2 regions of the Roseovarius sp. EL26 genome follow, and region 1 is predicted to be linked to the other one. Evidence: riboswitches for the same ligand, from Rfam matches in the RefSeq annotation. Region 1 holds a riboswitch; the other holds the start of a gene.

Region 1 (7,564 bases):
GGGCAACCAGCTGCGTGATGGCCTGATCAAACATCGAGATCACCATCGAAGCGAGGATTGCTGTGACCAGATTGACCGCCAGCCAAGGAAAGCGACCTTTGGCCGTCTCAATGACTTTGTCGCTGAGCGAGTTTTCACCCACACCGGCCAGACGCATGATGTCTTCTTCGTGCTCTTCATCCAGAACGGCCATCGCGTCATCAATGGTGATCACACCAACAAGGCGTTCATCTTCGTCTACGACCGGGGCCGAGATCAGATGGTACTGGTTGAATGCGTAGGCCACATCTTCCTCGTCCTGATTGACGGGAATGACATGAAAGCTGTCTTCGACAATTGAGGTCAGCATGATCTCGCGGCGCGAGGCCATAAGCTTGCCCAAGGTCACATCCCCAACTGGGCGCATCCGCACATCCACCAGCGTGATGTGATAGAACTGTTCGGGTAGATCATCTTGGTCACGCAGATAATCAATCGCCTCGCCGACATTCCAATGCTCGGGGGCCATCACCACTTCGCGTTGCATCAGGCGACCGGCGGAATATTCAGGATAGGTTAGAGAGTTCTCAACCGCGACCCGATCGCTATCTTCCAGCGCGCCAAGAATAGCCTCTTGCTGGGCATCCTCAAGGTCTTCAACCAGATCAACAACATCGTCGGTCTCAAGTTCCCGAACAGCGTCCGCCAGAACTTCGGGGTGCAGGATGCTGATGACTTCTTCGCGGATCGACTCGTCCAACTCTGACAGGATTTCACCATCAAAGTCGCGATCATAAAGCAAGATCAGGTCGCGGCGTTCTGACCGGCTGATCTGTTCCAAAAGGTCGGCGATGTCAGCGGCGTGCAGTGGTTCCAGCTCTTCTTGGAGCTTCGCCTGATCACCCGTTTCGACGGCGTGAATGATCCGGTCTACGACGCTTTCGTCTAGCTCGTAGGCATCGTCGTCACGATCATCATCCACATTTGGTTGATCGGTTTCTTCCACCATCTGCCTACCCCTGTTCGCTTGTGCATAGGCTTACTTAAGCCGACCAAGAAAAACAATGCACATCCCTAGATTTACCTGTCCCCCGATGCTGACGTATGCTTCATGCAACATTGCGTAATTCGACTGTGCAAAGGACATGTGAATGTCGGAAGAAAAGATCATCACTGGGCGGGTATTGAGTTTTTCGCAATCCCCGTTTGAAAGCGCGCCTGAGAAGGCTGCGACGCTTTATGAGGCCGTTTTGGTTCGGGATGGACATGTTGCCACAGTTGGCGCTGCAGGCGATCTGCGCAGGCAGGCCCCAACCGCTGAGGTGCACGCCTATGGGGACGCCTTGATCACTGCTGGGTTTGTCGATGCTCATGCCCATTACCCGCAGACTGGCATTATCGCCAGCTGGGGTAAGCGGCTGATTGATTGGCTGAATACCTACACGTTCCCCGAAGAAATGCGATTTGCCGATCTGGCGTATGCGCAAGACATTGCCCGGCGCTATTTTGATCTGACATTGCAAAACGGCACGACAACAACAGTCAGTTTTTGCACCATCCACCCTGAAAGCGTGGACGCCTATTTTGAAGAAGCGTCTGCGCGTGGTTTGCGGGCGCTGGGTGGCAAAACCTGTATGGATAGCAATGCGCCCGAGGGTCTTCGTGACACGGCGCAATCAGCTTATGACAACAGTAAGCGCCTGCTGCAGAAATGGAACGGGCAGGGGCGATTATCTTACGTAATCACGCCGCGGTTCTCTCCGACCTCAACGCCAGAACAGTTGCGGGCACTGGGTGACCTTTGGGCAGAGCATCCCGAGTGCTTGATGCAAACCCATCTGAGCGAGCAGGTGGATGAGATTGAATGGGTCAAATCGCTATTCCCGCAAGCACGGGATTATCTTGATACCTATGAGGCTTATGGCCTGTTGGGAGAGCGAGGTCTTTATGGCCATGCCATCCATTTAGAACCGCGTGAAATTGACCGGCTTAAAGAGGTAAGCGCTAGCCTGATCCATTGTCCGACCTCGAATACGTTCATCGGTTCGGGGTTGTTCAATATGACACAACGCAAGGCAGATGGTTTTGCTGTTGGGTTGGCCACTGATACCGGGGGCGGGTCATCCTTTTCCATGCTACGCAGCATGGCCGCGGCTTATGAGATTGGTCAGTTGACGGGGACACCATTGCACCCGGCGCAGCTTTATTGGCTGGCCACGGTTGGATCTGCGCAATCGCTGCATCTGGGCGATAAGATCGGCAATGTCATTCCTGGAATGGAGGCGGATCTGATTGCGCTTGATTTGGCCTCGACCCCGGCCATAGCGCAGCGGGCGAACCGGGCTGAGGACATCTGGGAGGCGTTGTTCCCTACTATCATGATGGGCGATGATCGCGCGATCAAACAGGTCTGGGTGACCGGGCGCGCGCTTTGATCAGCCCAGATAGGCGCGCAGGGCCTCGGGCGGGTTGTCCAGCAATGCTTGGGTCGGGGCGGGGGGATGGGCCATGCCATCTGCAACCAGAATGGCCTGATCTGTGATGCGCCGGGCATCTTCGGGATCATGGCTGACCATCATCAAAGTGGTGCCGGTTTCTGCCACCAGCTCTGCGACCAGATCCAGCATCTCGGCCTTTAGGGCTGGCCCAAGCGCAGCAAAGGGTTCATCCAACAACAACAGATCTTTCCGTTGAACCAGCACCCGTGCCAGCGCCACGCGACTTTGTTGCCCACCCGATAGTTCAGCGGGTTTGCGGTTGCCAAGATCAGATAGTCCAACGCGTGTCAGCGCCGCCGTTACGGCCTGCGTCTGATCCGCTGTCAAACGCTTGCTGTGCGTGATGCCAAGACTGACGTTTTGCGTCGCCGTAAGATGCGGAAACAAATTGCCATCTTGAAACAGCATCGCGATGGAGCGTTGGCCGGGGGCGGCATTGGTGATGTTTTGTTTATCCCAAGTCATGCGCCCCTGTGTCAAATCACGAAACCCGGCGATGGCTTCGATCAAGGTGGACTTCCCTGCGCCTGAAGGGCCGATGACGGCAACGGATTGTCCGCGTTCAACGCATAGATCTGCCGACAGGGCGAAGGCACCATTCTGGATTTTGCAATTCTCAAGCCTCAGCATGCCAGCGCCCCCCACGGTCCAGCGCCCAAAACGCGCCAAAGGATAAAATCAATAATAGCAGTGCGGCACCAGCCGCAGCATCCATTTTGTAGGCCCCCATCAGGCGATAGGTCTGCAACGGCAACGTTGCAAAATCCGGCCCGGCGAAAAACGCGATCACCCCCAGATCCCCCATAGACAAAGCCGCAGCCAGTCCAGCAGCAAACCCAATTTGCGGACGCAGGCGCGGGAGCAGCACGCGCCAGACAAAGGGCGCACCAGCCATGTCCAGCGATAGCGCCAGCCGGCCATAGCGTGCGACCTCGTCTCGGGTGCCGGGCACCAGAATGCGCAGGGCAAAAGGCAGGGCGGAGATGGCATTGACCAAGGCGGTGACTGGCAAGGCCCAGTCTGCAGGATTGGTCACAGGGCGCAAAATGATGAACAACCCAGTGCCGATCACCAAAGGGGAGGCTGCGAGGCCCAAGATCCCACTCAGTTCAACCAAAGTGCCGCGCCCGGTGGCGATGGCCATTGCCATGGGCAGGGCCAGCAAAAGCAAGATGACCGTACTGACAATGGCCACCAGAACAGACGTCAGCGCCGCGCGAAATACCACCTCGGGCAAGTCCATCAGATTGGCTAGTCCCGCACCGATGATTGCCCCCAAGGGCAACAGCAGAAATAGGGCAGACAGAGCAATCCAAAGGGTATCCAATGCACGAGCTCCAACGGTATCTCCATCCCACCTTCGCACGGGTCTGTCTAAGCCCGCGCCAAATCCCTCGCCGCGCGCCAGACGCAGGGCGATGAGACCTGCGGTGGCGGTCAACACGATTTGCAAGGCCGACAGTATCGCCGCCCGGCCCAGATCAAAATCAAACCGGAACGCCTGATATATCGCCAGCTCAATCGTGGTGGCACGGGGGCCGCCGCCAAGGGTCAAGGCTACAGCAAAGCTGGTCAGGCAGATGGCAAACACGGTGGCAAGCGCGCTGGGCATAGTGCGGGCCAGCATCGGCCCTTCGATCAGGCGAAACATTGCTGTGCCGTTGAGATTTAGTTGTGCGGCAAGGCGAAAGCGTTCTGCTGGAATGGCTTGCCAACCTTGCAAGATCAGACGGGTTGCGAGTGGCAGGTTGAAAAACACATGCGCCAGAACCACACCGTGCAGGCCGTAAATTGAAACCGTCGGCAGGCCGAGGGCTTCAAGTGCTGTATTGACCCAGCCTGAGCGGCCAAAGACCTGCAACAGCCCCAGAATGGCAACAATGACCGGAAGGATAAACGGCGCGCCCAACAAGGCAATGAGCGCAGAGCGGCCAAAGAACCGCCGCCGCGCAAGCGCGCGCGCCAGCGGAATGGCTAGCGCTACGCTGATCGCGGCAGACAGGCAGGCTTGTATTAGGGTGAATTTCAAAGCGGCCCAATCGCTGGGCCCAAGCCCGCGACCGGGCTCTGCGCGCAAGGCCACGGCGGCCAAGGCACCAAGGATCAGCGCCGCAACCAAAGCTGCGGCGCTGATCCCATAGGTTGGTTTTACTGGCTGAGCGCGCCCAGCCATTCGGCCAGTGCCTCGTCACGCATCGCGGCCGCGTCTTCGGCGCTCAGCAGCAGAGATTTCTCAGGTGTGATCAGCGTCTCAAACCCGTCTGGCAGGCCCGCCTCGGGCAGAACCGCCGGGTACATCCAGTTGGTGGTTGGCAGGATCGCCTGTGCGGCGTCCGACACCATGAAGGTCAGGAACTGATCGGCCAACTCGGGCTGATCTGCACCGGCCAGCTTGGCCGCAACTTCAACCTGCATATAGTGACCCTCGTCAAAGGCGGCGGCTTTCTTGCTGGTGTCTTCCTCGGCGATCAGGTGATAGGCGGGGGAGGTGGTGTAGCTCAACACCATGTCGGCCTCACCTTCCAGAAACAGGCCGTAAGCCTCGGACCAGCCTTTGGTCACGGTCAGAACGTTGTCAGACAGGCCGGCCCAGATTTCAGGCGCACGATCGCCGTAGATGCTTTTGACCCACAGTAACAGACCCAAACCGGGCGTTGAGGAACGCGGGTCTTGGATAACGATTTTCACGTCACTGGCGGCCAGCGCTTCAAAATTCTCAGGTGCGTCTGCATCAGCGTTCAGAACAAAGGCAAAGTAACCCCAGTCGTAGGGCACGAATGTGCTGTCGGTCCATTCTACCGGCAGGTCATACTCGGCGATGACTGCATGTTCGGCCAAAAGGCCAGTTTCTTTGGCAGCGACGATCAGGTTGGTGTCCAGACCCAGAACGACATCCGCATCGGAATTCTCACCTTCCAGCTTCAGCCGCGCCAGCAGGGCCGCGCCATCTTCGACGCCGACAAGGTTCAGCGTGCAGCCACAGTTGGCCTCAAATGCCTCTTTGATCTGCGGGCCGGGGCCCCAGTCCGAGACAAAGCTGTCATAGGTATATACAGTCAGTTCAGGTGTTTCAGCAGCAACAACAGTCGCGCTCAAAACGCCCGCAGCAAAAAATAGATGTTTCACATCATCCTCCTTTGCGACGGAATGGGTAAGGATGGATGAATGATCCGATAACCTTCCCTCCGCCGGTTCTAGCCGGTTCAGGTTCAACGGGTTCGCTTTTCAGCATCTCAGCGCGGTTGCCCGAGCACCCCAAGGTAATGCCTCCCTAAATCGACGGGGCGTGAAACACAACTGATTAAGCGGCTGGTGTTATCGTTAGCCAGTTTTGGCCATATGATGAGAACCAGCGGCACTCCCCTTGATCCTCGCCGCCTCACCGGGCATGACAGGCACAAGTCGTATGAGTGAGAGGTGTCTAAATGGATTGGGAAAATCCGCCTGAGGTGGTACAGCAGGCAATGGAATACGCCCAGCAGGGTATGGATGTGGCCAGGGGTTGGTTGCTCAGCCCTGCCGCATGGTCGCAATTGGCGCTCTTGATCGTGGCTTTTCTGGCGGCGCTTTATTGCAGCCGCAAGATCACCCCGGGCCTCAAACGTATTCTGACCCCGCCTGAAGGGCAGGAGCATGTCATTGCCCGCACACGGCTGATTGCACTGACCTTCCTGCCGCTGATCCTGCCGCTTATGGCCTATATGTTCACTGGTGTGGGCGAGGGTGTGACCCGTTCCGTCTTTGGCTCTGGCGCGGTCATCGCTTTTGGTAAACGCGTCTTCATGCTCCTCGCAGTGCGCATTTTGGTGCGCGATATCCTCAAAGATCCGTTTCTGATCTTGCTGGGTAAGTTTATCCTGATGCCGGTCGCCGCGCTCTATGCACTGGGGCTGCTAGATTTTGTGACAACTAAGCTGGAAGAAACCGTTGTCCCATTAGGCAATATGTCGTTTGATCTGATGTGGCTGGTCAAGGCCGTGGTTATTGGCGGCGCAGTGTTTTGGATGGGCCGCTGGTCCAATGATCAATCTGCCACATATATTCATCAGCAAGAGGAAATGCGCCCCGCAACCCGACAGCTGGCGGTCAAGGCGGCAGAGGTTGCGATCTTTGGTGTCGCCTTTCTGATCTTGATGAACATCCTTGGCATTTCCCTGACCAGTCTTGCGGTGCTGGGGGGTGCGATTGGTGTCGGTATCGGTTTCGGCCTGCAACAGATCGCATCGAACTTTATATCGGGCATCATCTTGTTGATCGAAGGGCAGGCCACGGTTGGCGACTATGTTGAGCTGGACAATGGCGAGGCCGGTACCATTGTGAAAACCACTGCGCGCGCGATGATTTTGGAAACCTATGATGGCAAGTGGATCGTTGTCCCGAACTCGGATTTCATCACGACGCGGGTGGTGAATTACTCTGATCAGGGTAGTGCCAACCGGTATGAGGCGCCATTCTCTGTCTCTTATGACACCGACATCAATCTTGTGCCCGAAATCATTGAGACTGCCGTGGCCAAGTTGGACTTTGTGCTGACCGATCCCGAATACCCAGATTGCGAGCTGCGCAGTTTTGGCGATAGCGGTGTGGAATTTGCGGTGGAGTTTTGGGTCAATGGAATTGATGATGGCAAGAACAAGTTCACGCCCAAGGTACTGTTTGCGATTTGGAATGCGTTGCAAGCGTATGACATCGAAATTCCATTCCCACAGCGTGTTGTACATCACAAAGGATTGCCACCAGTCGTATGAAACAGGTTGTCGTCATAGGGGCTGGGCCCGCCGGGCTGATGGCGGCAGATGTGATCTCGGCTGCGGGGCATTCTGTGCTGGTGGCCGAGGCGAAACCCAGCCCGGCGCGCAAACTGCTGATGGCCGGAAAGTCCGGGCTGAACCTGACCAAGGCGGAAGGGTATGATGACTTCCTTGCGGCTTACGGCGATCGCGCGCAGGAGTTGCGCCTGATGCTGGAGGCTTTTGGCCCGGACGACGTGCAGGCTTGGGCCGAGGGGTTGGGGCAGGATCTGTTCACCGGTTCTACCGGCCGGGTATTTCCCAAGGTGATGAAAGCCTCGCCGCTATTGCGCAATT
Region 2 (7,564 bases), 500 kb from region 1:
GCCGCAACGGCAGGCACACATATAACAAGTGGTTTTTCGGATCTCATCCGAGATCTTGGGGGAAGTATCTATTTTCGGTTGCTGGATGGTCATCTGGCTAATTTTTCTCCCCGTTGGACTAACTCAGGAACATTATTCCTGTAAGCATAAGAACCGCAATGAAAATAGTTTCCACAACAATCAGGGCAATTGCTGCCCCGCCGACGGAAGCTACTTGCTTGAGGTTTGTTTTCATTCCTACCGCCGCAATGGCGATCAGCAACAGCCAGCGCGATGCCTGACCGGCGAGGTCTGCAACAGCAGCGGGGATCACCCCGAAGGAGCTGAGTGCAGCCAACACAATAAAGCCGATCACGAAACCTGGCAGGATGGGTGGACGTTTATCTGCGCCGTCTTCGGCTGCATAGTGGCGGATGGCTAGTGACGCTACGAGAACAATCGGCGCCAGCATGGCGACGCGCACCAGCTTTACCAAAGTTGCGGTATCACCCGCTTGTTCAGAGATTGAGAATCCAGCGCCGACGACCTGTGCTACATCATGGATCGTGGCCCCAAGGAAGACGCCGCCAGCAAAATCATCCATTTGCAGAGTGGAAACCAAGATTGGATAGACAATCATCGCGACGGTCGACAGGACGGTGACCCCAACCACGGTAAAAATCAGCCGCTCTTCAGAGCGTTCATCACGCGGCAAGATCGCACTGATAGCCATGGCGGCCGAGGCCCCACAGATGGCAACGGAGCCGGCTGTCAGAAGTGAGAACCGCCACTTGTGGCCGAACAATGGGCCAACCAGCAGCCCAAAGCCGATGGTTAGAACCACGCCTCCGACAATCAGGGCAACAAGCTGGACGTTCAACCCAGCCATCAAAGTCATCGAGACGCGCACGCCCAAAAGAGCGACACCAAGGCGCAACAACGTACGCGATGAAAACCCGATGCCCGGGACGGCTTTGCCTTCTTCGCTCAAAAAGCTAACCGCTATGCCAAGCAACAAAGCCAGAAGCATTGCAGGCGTGTCATAATGTTCGGATAAAAATTTGGCCGTAACAGCGACAATGATAGCCATCATCACGCCGGGAAACAGCAGCCCGGCCTGTGCCCGCGCATCTGCGATCAGGCGGGAGGGATTTGAAAGTGCCGACGCCATATTGCGCTTCGTCCTTTACTCAATATGGGTGGCGTCTCTCAGCAGGGCCGAGGAACTGCTGCCTTTGTTTCAGTCTGCCAGTGCCTGCAATGCAGTTACGGCGATCATTTGGGTAACATCCTCGGCGACACAGCCGCGCGAAAGGTCGTTGGCGGGTTTATCCAGCCCTTGCATGATGGGCCCGATGGCTGCGTATCCACCCAAACGCTGGGTGATTTTATAGCCAATGTTACCTGCATCGAGATTGGGGAAGATCATGACGTTGGCCTGTCCTGCCACATTCGAGCCGGGGCTTTTTTTCTCGCCTACCGAGGGGACAAAAGCGGCGTCAAACTGCAGTTCACCATCAACGTTCAGGTCAGGGCGGTTGTCGCGCAGGGTTTGTGTCGCGGTTTCAACCTTGGACACGGCAGCATGTTTGGCACTGCCCTTGGTCGAAAACGACAGCATGGCGATCTTTGGCTCTTGCCGCAGGAGCGACTGGCAGGATTTTGCGGATGCTTCTGCAATGGCGACCAGTTCCTCGGAACTTGGGTCAATCACCAAACCACAGTCTGAATAAAGCATGGTTCGGCCGTCATCAGCCGGCGGATACATCAAGAAGAACGAAGACACCATCGCCGCATCAGGGGCCTTGCCGATCACCTGAATCGCGGCGCGCACGATGTCTGATGTGGTGTTGACCGCGCCACCAACGGTGCCAGTGGCATGGCCCAGACGCACCAGCATGGCGGCATAGGTCACGGGGTTCATAACAGCCGAGTGCGCTTTGGCCTCGTCCACGCCTTTATGCTTGCGCAACTCATGGAACGCGGCGGCAAAGTCTGCCGTCAGATGAGATGTGGCGGGATCATGAATTGAAAGGTGCGAACTATCAGGCGCATTTTGCGCCTCAAGCTCGGCTTGGATGTCGGCCTTGGGACCGACCAGTATGATGTCAGCAATATCTGCTGAAATGGCGGCAAGCGCCCCCGCAACAATGCGGGGATCACTGCCTTCGCTGAGTGCGATGGTTGGGCGGCTGACAGAGGCCAGCGATTGTAGAAGTTCAACCGGGCGAAGTGTCATACCGTCCAACATCCCTACTCTTAGACTTGCTGTTCGCGCATGTCGGCCTTGTCGATCCCGGCAACTTTGACAGGGTTCTTCATGGCGTCGCGGCGGAATGGCTCGCCCAATTCTTGGTTGATCATCGCTTCAATCAGGGTGGTGATACCGTTTTTCTGATCTTCGCAAGCCTGTGCCAGCGCATCGGTCAGCTCGTCCATGGTGCGGGCGATGACGCCTTTCAGACCACATGCGTTGGCGATACCAGCGTAAGACACTTGCGTGTCCAGCTCGGTGCCGACGAAGTTGTCGTCGAACCACAGAGTAGAGTTACGCTTTTCAGCACCCCACTGATAGTTACGGAAAACAACCTGTGTGACGGCAGGCCATTCTTCGCGGCCAATCGCGGTCAGCTCGGTCACGGCGATACCAAATGCGCCGTCGCCGGAGAAACCAACAACAGGCACGTCTGGGCAGCCGATTTTTGCGCCAACAACCGATGGCAAGCCGTAACCACAAGGACCAAACAGACCAGGTGCCAGATATTTGCGGCCTTCTTCGAATGATGGATAGGCGTTACCGATGGCGCAGTTGTTGCCGATGTCAGACGAGATGATCGCGTCTTTTGGCAGGGCTGATTGAATGGCACGCCATGCTTTGCGTGGTGACAGCCACTCTGGCTTGTCTGCTCGTGCACGCTCGTTCCAGGTTGTGCCCGGATCGTCTTGCTCGTGATCCATCGATGTCAGTTCTTGCGCCCAACGTGATTTTTTCTCAGCGATGTTTGCTTTGCGTGCGTCACGACCTTCGTCGCCAGCGCTGTCGGAAAGCTGTGCCAGAATGTTGGTTGCAACGGTTGCCGCGTCACCAACAATACCCACTGATACCTTCTTGGTCAGACCAATGCGGCTTGGGTTGATATCAACCTGAATGATTTTCGCATCTGTCGGCCAGTAATCCATGCCGTAACCCGGCAGAGTGGAGAATGGGTTCAGACGGGTACCAAGGCAGAGAACAACATCTGCTTCTTTGATCAGTTCCATGCCGGCTTTGGAGCCGTTGTAACCCAGAGGACCCGCAAACAATGGGTGCGAACCTGGGAAGGCGTCGTTATGCTGGTAGCCAACACAAACTGGGGCGTCCAGACGCTCGGCCAGTGCTTTGGAAGCTGCGATGCCGCCATTTGACAGAACGGTACCGGCACCATTCAGGATGACAGGGTTTTTCGCGTCTGACAGCAAAGCTGCGGCTTCGGAAACGGCTGTGGCACCACCGGATGGCAGTTCGAATTCAACAACCGCTGGCAGATCAATGTCAACGATTTGAGTGAAGTAATCACGTGGAACGTTGATTTGTGCAGGGGCAGAAGCGCGCTTGGCGTTCATGATAACGCGGCTCAGAACTTCGGCCATACGAGTTGGGTCGCGAACTTCTTCTTGGTAGCAGACGCAGTCAGCAAACATGCGCATCTGTTCCATTTCCTGGAAACCACCCTGACCCATGGTCTTGTTTGCAGCCTGTGGCGTCACCAGCAGCAGTGGCGTGTGGTTCCAGTAAGCAGTTTTAACGGCAGTCACGAAGTTTGTGATACCTGGACCGTTTTGCGCGATCATCATCGACATTTTACCAGTGGCACGGGTGTAACCGTCCGCCATCATGCCACCTGAACCCTCATGCGCACAGTCCCAGAAGGTGATTCCGGCTTCGTCAAAGATGTCCGAAATCGGCATCATTGCAGAACCGATAATGCCAAAGGCGTGTTGGATTCCATGCATTTGCAGTGTTTTTACAAATGCTTCTTCGGTGGTCATTTTCATGGGGTGTCTCCTGAAATGGAAAGGGACCGGGTGGGGTCCGAATGATTAACGCGAAACTACGGTGCAGAGACGCCCGGGAATAGGGCCAGATTAAATTCCGAATAAAGCCAGTTATGAGTAATCGTCCAAGACTGAGGCCAGTCTGGAAATCCCTTCTGGAATCCGGCTGGCCGAAATCGACGAATAAGCCAGTCGATAATAGTTTTTGACAGGCTCTTCGCCACCAAAAAAGGAATGACCCGGCTCGATCAAAACGCCTTTTTCGCGCAACAAGAGATCCAGTTTTTGAGTATCGACATGATCCGGTGCACGCATCCAGATTGAAGAGCCGCCAAACTCTCCCTGCCCTCCGATTCTAAGGCCGTGATCGGCCAGTGCGGCCTCCATCACCTTGCGACGCTCGGTAAAGACCTGCCCCATCTTGCGAATAAGGCTGTCATAGTGACCCATTGACAGAAAATAAGCCGCCGTGCGCTGAATGTGTCCCGGTGGGTGGCGAAGCACGCTGGCGCGCAACGCCCGCGCTTCGCGAATAAACGGTTTGGACCCTACAATATAACCCAGACGCAGACCTGGGAAGATGGACTTGGAAAAACTGCCGATATAAACCACACGCCCATCAGTATCGAGTGATTTCAAAGCGGGTAAAGGCGAACGTAGGAAAGAGATTTCAAACTCGTAGTCGTCTTCAACAATCAGCGCCTCCATATCTGCCGCTTTAGCCAGCAGATCCTTTCGGCGTTCCAATGGCATTGTTGCATTTGTGGGGGATTGATGGCTCGGTGTGGTAAAGATCACATCGGCCTGTTCGGGCAATTGATCAGGCGGCAAGCCACCCTCATCTACGTTAATCTCGGCAAGGTGGCAGCGTGATTGCATCAAGATATCGCGTAGAGCGTGATAACAAGGATTTTCGATCACAGCCGTGCGGCGTTGCGTCAGCAAAACCTGCGCCGTCAGCCAAAGCGCATTTTGTGCACCCATCGTGACCAAGATCTCATCCGGTTCAGCCAGAATTCCGCGACGGGGCAAGGTATGTCGCATGATGAATTCAAGCAGCCGCGGATCATCCTGATCATAATAATCTGCCGTCAGCGCACGAAAATCCTTTTGCCCCAGCGCCTGCAAAGCACAATGCCGCCAATTGGTATGATCAAACAGTGCCGGATCTGCCTGACCATAGACAAAGGGATACTTATATTGCGACCAGTCCTGCGGTTTGACCGGTGTGGCGCCACCCGTGAACCGGTGTCCAATCGCGCGGGTCCAGTCGACTTTGTCTTGCTTTGGGTGACGTGCCACCAAAGTTGATGGCTCTGGCGCGTTACAGGACACGAAATATCCCGACCGGTCGCGCGCCTCAAGATAATCATTCGCCAGCAATTCGGTATAGGCCAACGTGACCGTGATACGGCTAACGCCCAGATGTGATGCCAGCTTACGCGACGACGGAAGTTTTTCACCTTTGCGCAGGCGGCCCGATAGAATCCCCTCGGCAATCATTTGCTGTATCTGCGCCTGCAAGGTGCCACGCGCATCGGGGTCCAGAAAAAAGGTTTCTATCGAGATTGCCATCGTGCCATTCTATTTTGGACTTATTTATCATCTCATTTGGACTTACACAGTTTTTATCATCTTGTGAACCCGCACGGGCCACTCCCTCAGAAAAAACACTTTCTACGCTCAAGAAAAAACCAATGAAACAAGGTGAGTTGTACAATTCCCCGGGCCGTGAACTTCATACTCACCCAACAAAAATGATCTCATATATTACCCTCATATCAAACTTTCTGAAATAGATTCACTTGACCTAATTTATCCTTCCCCCTAGACCTGAGCCTACGCAGGGGGGTCCCGACAGGGGACTGAGAGGCTGACACGGCATTATGCCAGCGATGCGACCCTTTGAACCTGACCCAGTTGATACTGGCGTAGGAAGCATGGATACACATCGCACCTGAGGGGCGTGTTGTCTGAATAAGAAGGGGGCTTTCCCTTTCTGTTTCCCTAGCCAAAATTCATCTGGTGTCTTTTTGAGTTGTACGCTTGAGGAGCACCACAATGAACGTCCCCAACCCCAAAATCACTACGGGTGAATTGCCCGCATCCCGTAAGATTTATGTCGAAGGCAGCTTGCACAAAGATATTCGCGTGCCAATGCGCGAAATTTCCGTGCACCCCACTGCAGGAGAGCCCCCGCTGCCGGTTTACGACAGCTCGGGACCATATACAGACCCCAACATCCTAACCGATATTCGCGAAGGCCTACCCGCCCTGCGCCGCAGCTGGATTGAGGCACGCGGCGATGTTGAAGACTATGATGGTCGCGAGATCACCGCAGCTGACAATGGCTTTGTTCAGGGCGAGCGCCTGACGCCAGAGTTCCCGGTCAAGCCACGTCCGTTGCGCGCCAAAGACGGCAAAGCGGTGACGCAATTGGCCTATGCGCGGGCTGGTATCGTGACGCCGGAAATGGAGTTCATCGCCATCCGCGAAAACCAGCTGCGGGACACAACACCCGAGGTCCGTGATGGCCATGATTGGGGCGCGAACATCCCCGACTACGTCACGCCAGAATTTGTCCGCGATGAAGTCTCTGCTGGCCGCGCCATTATCCCGGCCAACATCAATCATCCGGAATCTGAGCCGATGATCATCGGGCGGAATTTCTTGGTCAAGATCAACGCTAACATGGGCACTTCGGCTGTGACCTCGTCGATGGAGGAAGAGGTCGACAAACTGGTCTGGTCGATCCGCTGGGGCGCTGACACGGTGATGGACCTGAGCACCGGCCGCAACATCCACAACACCCGCGAATGGATCATCCGTAACAGCCCAGTGCCAATCGGAACTGTGCCGATGTATCAGGCGCTGGAAAAGGTGAACGGCATTGCCGAGGACCTGACGTGGGAGGTGTTCCGTGACACGTTGATTGAACAGGCCGAGCAAGGCGTGGATTACTTCACCATCCATGCCGGGGTGCGCCTGCATATGGTGCCAATGACCGTGAACCGAGTGACAGGCATCGTTTCGCGCGGTGGGTCGATCATGGCAAAGTGGTGCCTGCATCATCATAAGGAATCATTCCTGTATGAGCACTTTGACGAGATCTGCGACATCTGTCGCAAGTATGATGTCTCTTTCAGCCTTGGCGATGGCCTGCGTCCTGGATCGCTTGCTGACGCCAATGATGAGGCGCAGTTTGCGGAGCTGGAAACACTGGGTGAGCTGACAAAAATCGCTTGGGCCAAAGATTGTCAGGTGATGATCGAGGGGCCGGGTCACGTGGCCATGCACAAGATCAAAGAAAACATGGACAAGCAGCTAGAGTGCTGTGACGAAGCACCGTTCTACACGCTTGGGCCTCTCACCACGGACATTGCGCCGGGATATGACCATATCACCAGCGGTATTGGTGCGGCGATGATCGGTTGGTTTGGCTGCGCGATGTTGTGTTACGTGACGCCTAAAGAGCATCTTGGGTTGCCAGATCGGGACGATGTGAAAACCGGGGTAATCACCTATAAAATCGCTGCGCATGCCGCCGATC

What was found. A riboswitch is a leader RNA that binds a small molecule or an ion and turns the genes downstream of it on or off. The one in region 1 is predicted to bind thiamine pyrophosphate.
Region 2: linked by a shared signal. The riboswitch ahead of thiC (phosphomethylpyrimidine synthase ThiC) and the one ahead of thiB (thiamine ABC transporter substrate binding subunit) in region 1 are both predicted to bind thiamine pyrophosphate.

What each region holds. Positions count from the first base shown of each region.
Region 1 covers NZ_OUMZ01000005.1:620,648-628,211, forward strand. Annotated here, with positions in the region: gene mgtE (magnesium transporter) at 1-988, opposite strand, end outside; gene guaD (guanine deaminase) at 1,131-2,414, shown strand; gene D9A02_RS04930 (ATP-binding cassette domain-containing protein) at 2,415-3,107, opposite strand; gene D9A02_RS04935 (thiamine/thiamine pyrophosphate ABC transporter permease ThiP) at 3,094-4,650, opposite strand; gene thiB (thiamine ABC transporter substrate binding subunit) at 4,626-5,603, opposite strand; TPP riboswitch at 5,641-5,745, opposite strand; gene D9A02_RS04945 (mechanosensitive ion channel family protein) at 5,903-7,225, shown strand; gene D9A02_RS04950 (TIGR03862 family flavoprotein) at 7,222-7,564, shown strand, end outside.
Region 2 covers NZ_OUMZ01000005.1:120,350-127,913, reverse strand. Annotated here, with positions in the region: gene D9A02_RS02545 (molybdopterin oxidoreductase family protein) at 1-93, opposite strand, end outside; gene D9A02_RS02540 (YeiH family protein) at 119-1,072, opposite strand; gene pta (phosphate acetyltransferase) at 1,220-2,218, opposite strand; gene xsc (sulfoacetaldehyde acetyltransferase) at 2,239-4,014, opposite strand; gene D9A02_RS02525 (PLP-dependent aminotransferase family protein) at 4,126-5,589, opposite strand; TPP riboswitch at 5,850-5,969, shown strand; gene thiC (phosphomethylpyrimidine synthase ThiC) at 6,076-7,564, shown strand, end outside.